One region of the Streptomyces sp. NBC_00483 genome, then DNA from elsewhere that is predicted to be linked to it. Evidence: riboswitches for the same ligand, from Rfam matches in the RefSeq annotation. Region 1 holds a riboswitch; the other holds the start of a gene.

The links. Region 1 has a riboswitch for S-adenosylmethionine ahead of thrC (threonine synthase). Riboswitches for the same ligand answer to the same signal wherever they lie in the genome.
Region 2: linked by a shared signal. The riboswitch ahead of OHA73_RS14125 (aminotransferase class V-fold PLP-dependent enzyme) and the one ahead of thrC (threonine synthase) in region 1 are both predicted to bind S-adenosylmethionine.

The regions. Positions count from the first base shown of each region.
Region 1 covers NZ_CP107880.1:5,430,701-5,435,106, reverse strand. Annotated here, with positions in the region: gene OHA73_RS24365 (cold-shock protein) at 1-16, opposite strand, end outside; gene OHA73_RS24360 (ubiquitin-like small modifier protein 1) at 475-750, opposite strand; gene thrC (threonine synthase) at 786-2,093, opposite strand; SAM riboswitch class I at 2,112-2,266, opposite strand; gene OHA73_RS24350 (glucosyl-3-phosphoglycerate synthase) at 2,430-3,377, shown strand; gene OHA73_RS24345 (DUF7927 domain-containing protein) at 3,416-4,406, shown strand, end outside.
Region 2 covers NZ_CP107880.1:3,194,456-3,198,861, reverse strand. Annotated here, with positions in the region: gene qcrB (cytochrome bc1 complex cytochrome b subunit) at 1-489, shown strand, start outside; gene trpD (anthranilate phosphoribosyltransferase) at 623-1,687, shown strand; SAM riboswitch class IV at 1,775-1,908, shown strand; gene OHA73_RS14125 (aminotransferase class V-fold PLP-dependent enzyme) at 2,100-3,473, shown strand; partial or broken gene OHA73_RS45755 (glycerate kinase) at 3,425-3,778, opposite strand; gene OHA73_RS14115 (Lrp/AsnC family transcriptional regulator) at 3,742-4,023, opposite strand; gene OHA73_RS14110 (rhomboid family intramembrane serine protease) at 4,020-4,406, opposite strand, start outside.

The DNA.
Region 1 (4,406 bases):
CGGTGCCCTGAGCCATGCCTAACTCCCCTATTACTGGCCCTTGCGCAGGACCGCACTTCGCGGACCCGGGTCAGACCTCACGCCCCATGGGATATGGGGGTGTGCGCCGGAACGCGTCGACCGCGGCTGAATGTATCTGCCCAACTGCCGTCTGCAACAGGTCAGTCGGACGAGAATTCTGGGCACGCCAGATCGGGGAAACCGGGCCAACTCGCCGTATCCTTGGGCAAGTCGGGCCGTGTAAATGCCATAAAGGGCCCGAAAGGGCCGGACACTTTGGCTACTTCTTGTCGGGCTTCGGGCGAGAACTCATATGCGCCCGTCATGCACCGCTCAGCGAAACGCAGCAGCTTCCCCAACTGTACCGCGCTCAACCATGCAGAATTGCCCCCTCCGCTTCTCTTGCGGAGGGGGCAATTCAAGTAACTCTGCGTAAAACGGCGAAAGATCAGCCTCCGGCACTGTGCTTGATGGTCAGCCTCCGGCGACGGCCGGAATGATCGAGACGCCGGCGCCGTCCGGCGTCGCCGTCTGAAGGCCCTGCTCGAAGCGGACGTCGTCGTCGTTCACGTAGACGTTCACGAAGCGGCGCAGCTTGCCCTGGTCGTCGAGGACGCGGGCGGCGATGCCGGTGTGGTTCTTCTCGAGGTCGGAGATGACGTCGGCGAGGGTGGCGCCCTCGGCGGCGACCTCGGCCTTGCCGCCGGTGTAGGTGCGCAGGATGGTGGGGATGCGAACGTTGACGCTCATGCTGGTAACTCCTGTTGCTACAAGTTCGGTCGGGCTCAGAGGTCGGTGGCGAGGCCGGCCTCGCGGAACGCGTCCAGGTTGGGCCGGATCGTCGCGGTGGCCTGCGAGGACTCGGCGACCGCGTCCAGCGTCTTGAGACCGTCACCGGTGTTGAGGACCACCGTGGTCAGCGACGGGTCGATGAGGCCCGCCTCGATGAGCTTCTTGGTGACACCCAGCGTGACACCGCCCGCCGTCTCGGCGAAGATGCCCTCCGTCTGCGCGAGCAGCTTGATCGCGTCGACGACCTGCTCGTCGTTGACGTCCTCCACGGCGCCGCCGGTGCGGCGCGCGATGTCGAGGACGTACGGGCCGTCGGCCGGGTTGCCGATGGCGAGGGACTTGGCGATGGTGGTCGGCTTCTGCGGGCGGACCACGTCGTGGCCGCCCTTGTAGGCGACGGAGACCGGGGAGCAGCCCTCGGCCTGGGCGCCGAAGAGCTTGTAGGGCTTGTCCTCGACGAGCCCGAGCTTGATCAGCTCCTTCAGGCCCTTGTCGATCTTCGTGAACTGCGAGCCGGACGCGATCGGGATGACCAGCTGGTCCGGGAGCTGCCAGCCGAGCTGCTCGCAGATCTCGTACGCGAGCGTCTTGGAGCCCTCGCCGTAGTACGGGCGGAGGTTCACGTTCACAAAGCCCCAGCCCTCGCCCAGCGGGTCGCCGATGAGCTCGGAGCAGAAGCGGTTCACGTCGTCGTAGTTGCCCTCGATGGCGACGAGGTCACCGCCGTAGACACCGGCCATGACGACCTTGCCCTGCTCCAGGTCGTGCGGGATGAACACGCAGGACCGGAAGCCGGCACGGGCGGCGGCGGCGCCGACGGCGCCGGCCAGGTTGCCGGTGGAGGAGCAGGAGAGGGTGGTGAAGCCGAAGGCGCGGGCGGCCTCGATGGCCTGCGCGACGACGCGGTCCTTGAAGGAGTGCGTCGGGTTGCCGGAGTCGTCCTTGACGAACAACTTGCCCTCGGCGACGCCCAGTTCACGGCCGAGGTTGTCGGCCTTGACGAGCTTGGTCCAGCCGGGGTTCAGGTTCGGCCTCTCGGCGACGTCGGCCGGGACGGGCAGCAGCGGGGCGTAGCGCCAGATGTTGGCGGGGCCGGACTCGATCTGCTTGCGGAGCGCCTCGGGGTCACCGACGGGAAGGTCGTATGCGACTTCGAGGGGACCGAAACACTCGGCGCAGGCGAAGACGGGGCCGAGCGGAACGACGGCGCCGCACTCGCGGCAGGAAAGTCCGGAGGCCGGGCCCAGATCGACGGAGTCCGTCGTGGCGGCGGTTTCGGTGGCGACAGTCTGTACAGCCATGAGAGGCGAGGCCCTTTCTCCTCATCTTCCTCGCGACGCATCTCGCCACGAGACGGATTTGGCACCTTCACTAGCCGGGAGCCTCGCGGGCGCACTGCGGTGTGCGGACGAGACCGGCTGGAGGGTTGCCGGGGCTTCAACGGGCCGTATCCCTCTGCCCCTCTGGATGAGCGGTATTCGATTGTGTGGATTCAGTTGTGTGTGCGGCGGGCGACCCCCGACATGCGATGGTCACCGGCCTTGTTCAAGACTGTAACCGAAGGCCCGGACCCTTGAGATAGTCGTCCGATGCGCGAGATGGATCACATGTTGGTCCTGAGGGAAGGAACGCAGACCGTGCTGGAAGAGGTCGAGCGCTGGCTGAACAGGCGCTCCTGGTCCGTGGTCGACCATCCGCTGCACCGGTTGGTCGCCGCCAAGCAGGCCTCGGGCCGGACGGTGAGTGTCGTACTGCCCGCGCTGAACGAGGAGGAGACGGTCGGCGAGATCGTCTCCGAGATCCGGCGGACGCTGATGACGGACGCGGTGCCGCTCGTCGACGAGCTCGTCGTGATCGACTCCGGCTCCACGGACCGCACCTCCGAGGTCGCGGCTGCGGCCGGGGCGCGCGTCGAGCACCGGGACACGATCCTGCCGCGGATCCCGGTCAGGTCCGGCAAGGGTGAGGTGCTGTGGCGCTCCCTGTTCGTCACTTCCGGTGACATCGTGTGCTTCGTCGACGCCGATCTGAAGGAGTTCTCCGCGGACTTCGTCTCCGGCATCGTCGGGCCGCTGCTCACCGAGCCGGGCGTGGACTTCGTGAAGGCGATGTACGACCGTCCGCTGGCCGGGGCCGCGGGGCAGGGCGGCCGGGTGACCGAGCTGATGGCGCGGCCGATCCTCAATCTGCACTGGCCCCAACTGGCCGGATTCGTCCAGCCCTTGGGCGGCGAGTACGCGGCCCGGCGCTCGCTGCTCGAACGGCTCCCGTTCCCCGTCGGATACGGCGTGGAGCTCGGCCTGCTGGTGGACGCGCTGCACACCGTGGGCCTGGACGCGCTCGCCCAGGTCGACGTCGGTGTGCGCAAGCACCGGCACCAGGACGGGCAGGCGCTCGGCCGGATGGCGGCGGCGATCTACCGCACGGCCCAGCTCCGCCTCGCGCGCGGGCACCTCGTCAGGCCGGTGCTCACGCAGTTCGAGCGCGGGGAGGACGGCTTCGAGCCGCGTACCCACGAGGTCGACACGGAGGAGCGGCCGCCGATGATCGAAATCGGTGAGTATGCGGAGCGTCGCGTCGCATAAGCGCCGCATAATCATATGTTTTGTCTAACTTGCCCTTTATGTGGCTCAGACAATTCAAGGGCAGGTTCAAGGGCAGGGCGGCGTGCGCCGTCACCGCCACCCTCGCCGCCTGCCTGACGGGCATGGCGGGCCTGGCGCCGATCCCCGCCTCCGCGGACGTGGTCTCCCCCTTCGCCAAGCGCTACGACGAATCGATCTACGGCGACTTCAAGACCATCGGCAACACGGTCATGGGCTGCCCGACGGACGACGCCACCATGGCCGGACGCTGCGCCGTCGCCGCGAACGGCGAGGGCAAGGACAACAACAACACGTTCGTCATGCAGCGGATCAACACCGCAGGGACGACCGACGGCTACGGCTCCAGCACCGGCAGGGTCACCGTCCCGCCCGGCGCCCAGGTCGCCTACGCCCGCCTCTTCTTCGGCGGCAACGACGGCACGTACAAGGGCCCGAGCGGCGCCCAGCTGAAGCGCTGCGACATCTCCGGCGCCAATGTGGTCCCCTCGCCCGGCGACCCGCTGGACGCGGTCCCCTCGGTCGGTGTGAACGGCACGGCCCCGACCAAGGTCTCCCCCGACGACCTGGTCCAGGACCCCGCCTCCACCAGCGGCCCGCACTACTACACGGGCGAGGCCGACGTCACGAGCCTCTTCAGCGGCGTCACCGGCACCGGCGCGCCGATCCCGGTCTCCGTCGGCGACATCTGGGCGCCCACCGGCAAGGGCTGCGTGGCCGGCTGGTCGATGACCGTCGTCTACAAGTACGACGGCCCCAACGACGCCTACGCGCCGGACCGCCGCAACGTCTACATCTACGGCGGCCACGTCCTGCAGCGCTCCACCTCCCCCGCCACCCGGGTCACCGTGGACGGCTTCTACCGGACCTCGGGCACCCCGCACGCGAGCGTCACCGCGTACGAGGGCGACTGGAACACGCCGGGCGACAGGTTCGCCGTCGGCGGCCGGAACATCCCCGAGGCGCACACCGGCAACACCAACAACTTCTTCATCTCCGAGGACGACGGCG
Region 2 (4,406 bases), 2.2 Mb from region 1:
GCCTTCGGTGTCGCGTGGATCACCTGGTACATGGTGCTGCTCATCGGTGGTGGTAACGACCTCTGGGCCACGCACTTCCACCTGTCGATCAATGCGATCACCTGGTTCGTCCGGATCGCGTTCTTCGTCGGACCGGTCATCGCCTTCATCGTCACCAAGCGGATCTGCCTCGGCCTCCAGCGCCGCGACAAGGACAAGGTGCTGCACGGACGCGAGTCCGGCATCATCAAGCGCCTGCCGCACGGTGAGTTCGTCGAGGTGCACGAGCCGCTCGACCAGGAGGCCCTGCACACGCTCACGGCGCACGAGCAGTACGCGCCGGTCGAGCTCGGCCCGGCGGTCGACGAGAACGGTGTCGAGCGCAAGGTCACGCGGCTGCAGAAGCTGCGTGGCAAGCTCTCGCGCGGTTACTACGGGGAGAACAACCAGATCCCGAAGCCGACCGCCGAGGAGTACAAGGAGATCACCAGCGGCCACGGCCACCACTGATCTCTGAATCGTCGCTGTAAGCCACCGCGGGAGCCCTCGTCCAGTGCCTGGACGGGGGCTCTTTGCGGTCCCGGGACCTGGATAGGGTGGGGTCGGCACCACCCTCGACCCACAGATGCACACAGGAGCGGCCATGAGCGCTTTGAACCCCGCTGGAGGCAACACCGCGGCGGGCCGTTCCTGGCCCGCCGTCCTGAACGGCCTGCTCGAAGGCCGTGACCAGAGCGCCGACGACACCGCGTGGGCGATGGACCGGATCATGCGGGGCGAGGCGACCGACGCCCAGATCGCCGGGTTCGCGGTGGCGCTGCGCGCCAAGGGCGAGACCGTGCAGGAGATCACCGGTCTCGTACGCGGCATGTACGAGCACGCCAACGTGATCGAGGTGCCCGGCGAGACCGTCGACATCGTCGGCACCGGCGGCGACGGCGCCAAGACCGTCAACATCTCCACGATGTCGGCGATCGTCATCGCGGGCACCGGCGCCAAGGTCGTCAAGCACGGCAACCGTGCCGCCTCCTCCGCCTCGGGCTCCTCCGACGTACTGGAGAAGCTCGGCGTCAATCTCGACCTGTCGCCGAAGCGGGTGCCCGAGGTCGCCGAGGAAGCCGGCATCACGTTCTGCTTCGCCATAAAGTTCCACCCCGCGCTGCGCTACGCGGGCGCCGCGCGCGGCCAGCTCGGCATCCGCACGGTTTTCAACCTGCTGGGCCCGCTGACCAACCCGGCCAAGGTGAAGGCGCAGGCCGTCGGCGTGGCCGATGCCCGGATGGCGCCGATCGTGGCCGGGGTCTTCGCCGAGCGCGGCAACTCCTCCCTGGTGTTCCGCGGTGACGACGGGCTCGACGAGCTGACCACCACGGGAACGTCGCGCGTGTGGGTGGTGCGCGACGGCGCCGTGCGCGAGGAGTCCTTCGACCCGCGCGACGTCGGCATCGACATCGTGCCCATCGAGGCGCTGCGCGGCGGCGACCCCTCGTACAACGCGGAGGTCGCCCTGCGCCTCCTCGACGGCGAGCAGGGGCCGGTGCGCGACGCGGTGCTGCTGAACTCGGCGGCGGCCCTGGTGGCCGTGCGGCCCGGCGAGGGCACGCTCGTGGAGCAGATCCGGGCCGGCATGGACCGGGCGGCCGAGTCGATCGACTCCGGCGCGGCGAAGGCCGCCCTGGAGCGGTGGGTGGCGGCCAGCAACCGCTGAGCACGCGTCAGATGTGACGCAGGGCGCAGTCCGGATTTTGGACTGCGCCCTTGCCGTATCCGAGACGTGTGGCAGGATGCTTTTCAAGGTCATGAGTGACAGCGCGGTGATATTTCACTGTAGAAGGCCCCAGCCCGCTGTCCGGCAACCCTCCGTCCGTGGCGGGGTGCCCTGGGTGAAGACCAGGCCGTGCGCAGCAAGGCGTGCGGCAAGCGCGGGCCCCTCGACATCGGTGAATGTCGCAGCCCTGGGGTCCTGGTCCTCAAGGGAGCAGTCTCGTGAGCAAGCGAATGCGATAGGGCGTTTCGGCCCCGCCTCCGCGTACCCGTTTCATCTTTCTTTCCATGCTGTCGAGCCACGTGGTTCTGGTTCCGGCATGGTCAATTCGCTTATCGCGCCAGGGAGTTCACTCATGTCTGTTTCCGTCGACGCCGCCGCCTGTACTCAGACCATCGCCCCGCTTCAGGTCCTCGGCCGGGACGTCACCGTGCCGCTCGTCCACGGCGGCGAGGTCACGTACGCCGCCCTCGACTACGCCGCCAGCGCGCCCGCCCTCCAGCGGGTCTGGGACGACGTCGCCGCCTACGCGCCGTACTACGGGAGCGTGCACCGCGGCGCCGGGTACCTGTCGCAGCTGTCGACGGACCTGTTCGAGAACTCCCGGGTCGCCGTCGCCGAGTTCCTCGGCTGCCGCGAGGACGACCAGGTCGTCTTCACCCGGTCCACCACCGACTCGCTCAACCTGCTCGCCGCCGCGCTGCCCGCCGGCTGCGAGGTGTTCGTCTTCGAGACCGAGCACCACGCGTCGCTGCTGCCGTGGCGCGACGCCCGCGTGACGTACCTGAACGCGCCGCGCACCCCCGGCGAGGCCGTCGCCACCCTGGAGCGCGCCCTCGCCGACCGCGACCCCTACGGTCCGGCCCTCGTCTGCGTCACCGGTGCCTCCAACGTCACCGGTGAGCTCTGGCCGGTGCGCGAGCTCGCGGCGGCCGCTCACGCGCACGGTGCCCGCATCGTGCTCGACGCCGCGCAGCTCGCGCCCCACCACCCGGTCTCCGTCCAGGACCTGGACGTCGACTGGGTCGCCTTCTCCGGGCACAAGCTGTACGCCCCGTTCGGCTCGGGTGTGCTCGCCGGCCGCTCCGACTGGCTGACGGAGGCCGAGCCGTACCTCGCCGGTGGTGGCGCGTCCAAGAAGGTCGCGCGCCGCACGGACGGTGGCGTGGACGTCGAGTGGCACGCCACCGCCGCCCGCCACGAGGCCGGTTCGCCGAACGTCATCGGTGTGTACTCCATCGCCTCCGCCTGCAAGGCGCTCACCGAGGCCGGGTTCGACAACCTCGTCGCCCGCGAGCAATACCTGATCCGCAAGGTCCAGGAGGGCCTCGCCGAGGTGCCCGAGGTGAAGGTGCTGTCCCTGTTCGGGGACGATGCGCCGCGCGTGGGCGTGCTGTCCTTCGTCGTCGACGGCTGGAACTCCTCGCACTTTGCCGCCGCGCTCTCCGCCGAGTACGGGATCGGGGTCCGTGACGGCCTGTTCTGCGCCCACCCGCTGGTGCGCACGCTGCTCGGCTCCGACCCGCAGCAGCAGGGCGAGTGCGGCGCCCCGGAGGCCGCGCCGGGCGAGAAGTCGCTCAACGCCATCCGCGTCAGCTTCGGCGCCGGCACGCCGGACGAGCACGTGGAGCGTTTCGTGGCCGCCGTGAAGGAGCTCGTCCAGGACGGCGCGCGGTGGAACTACCGCACCGAGGACGGGCGTTGCGTGCCGGACACGGCGAGCGCCTGATCCGGATTGGGGGTCGCCCGATCCGGCTGAGGGGCCGTACGGAGTCGGCTGCCGAGGACGATCATCCGTAGGGCCCGCTCGGTGGCGTCCGTGAGGAACTCGCCGCCGCGGCCCAGGCCGGCCGCCGGCTGTTCGACCTGCGTGGGCGTCGCGCCCTTCTGTGGGCCGAAGACGCGGGTGACGCCGCGCTCCCCGCACAGGACGTTGAACGGATTGCACGCCACCCGGATCTCGGTCTCCTTCATACGGGGCTTTTCGCGCGGAGGCGCTACGCGTCGAGGCCGATCGCGAACGCCGCCTCCAGGTCGTGCTGCGAGTACGTACGGAACGCGACGTGCGTGTCCGTGCCCTCGACGCCCTGGATCTTGCTGATCTTCCCGGGGATGACGTCCGCCAGATCGTCGTGGCGGGCGACCCGGACCATGGCGATCAGGTCGTAGGTGCCGGTGACGGAGAAGACCTCGCTCACGTTGTCCAGAGCCGCGATCGACTCGGCGATCTCGGGGATCCGGTCCACGCTGGTCTTGATGAGCACGATCGCGGTGATCACGGCTGGCTGTCTCCCTCGGTGGCCGTGGCATGGGTCGCCTCAACTCTAGCCCGCCCCCTGTACCTCACCCACGCGTAGAGGAACCCGACGGAGAACCCCACGAGGTGCGCCAGATACGCCACCCCCGGCCCCTGGCTGTCCTGCCCCGCCGCCACCCACTGCAGCGACACCCAGAACGGCAGCACCACCCACGCCGGAAACCGCAGCGGCAGAAACAGGAGGAAGGGGAACAGGCTCGTCACGCGGGCTTCGGGGAACAAGAAGAGGAACGCGCCGAGGACCGCCGAGATCGCCCCCGACGCGCCGACCAGGCTCTGGTCGGAATCGGTGTGCGCGAGCGTGTACCCGAGCAGCGCCACATAGCCGCTGACCCCATAGAACAG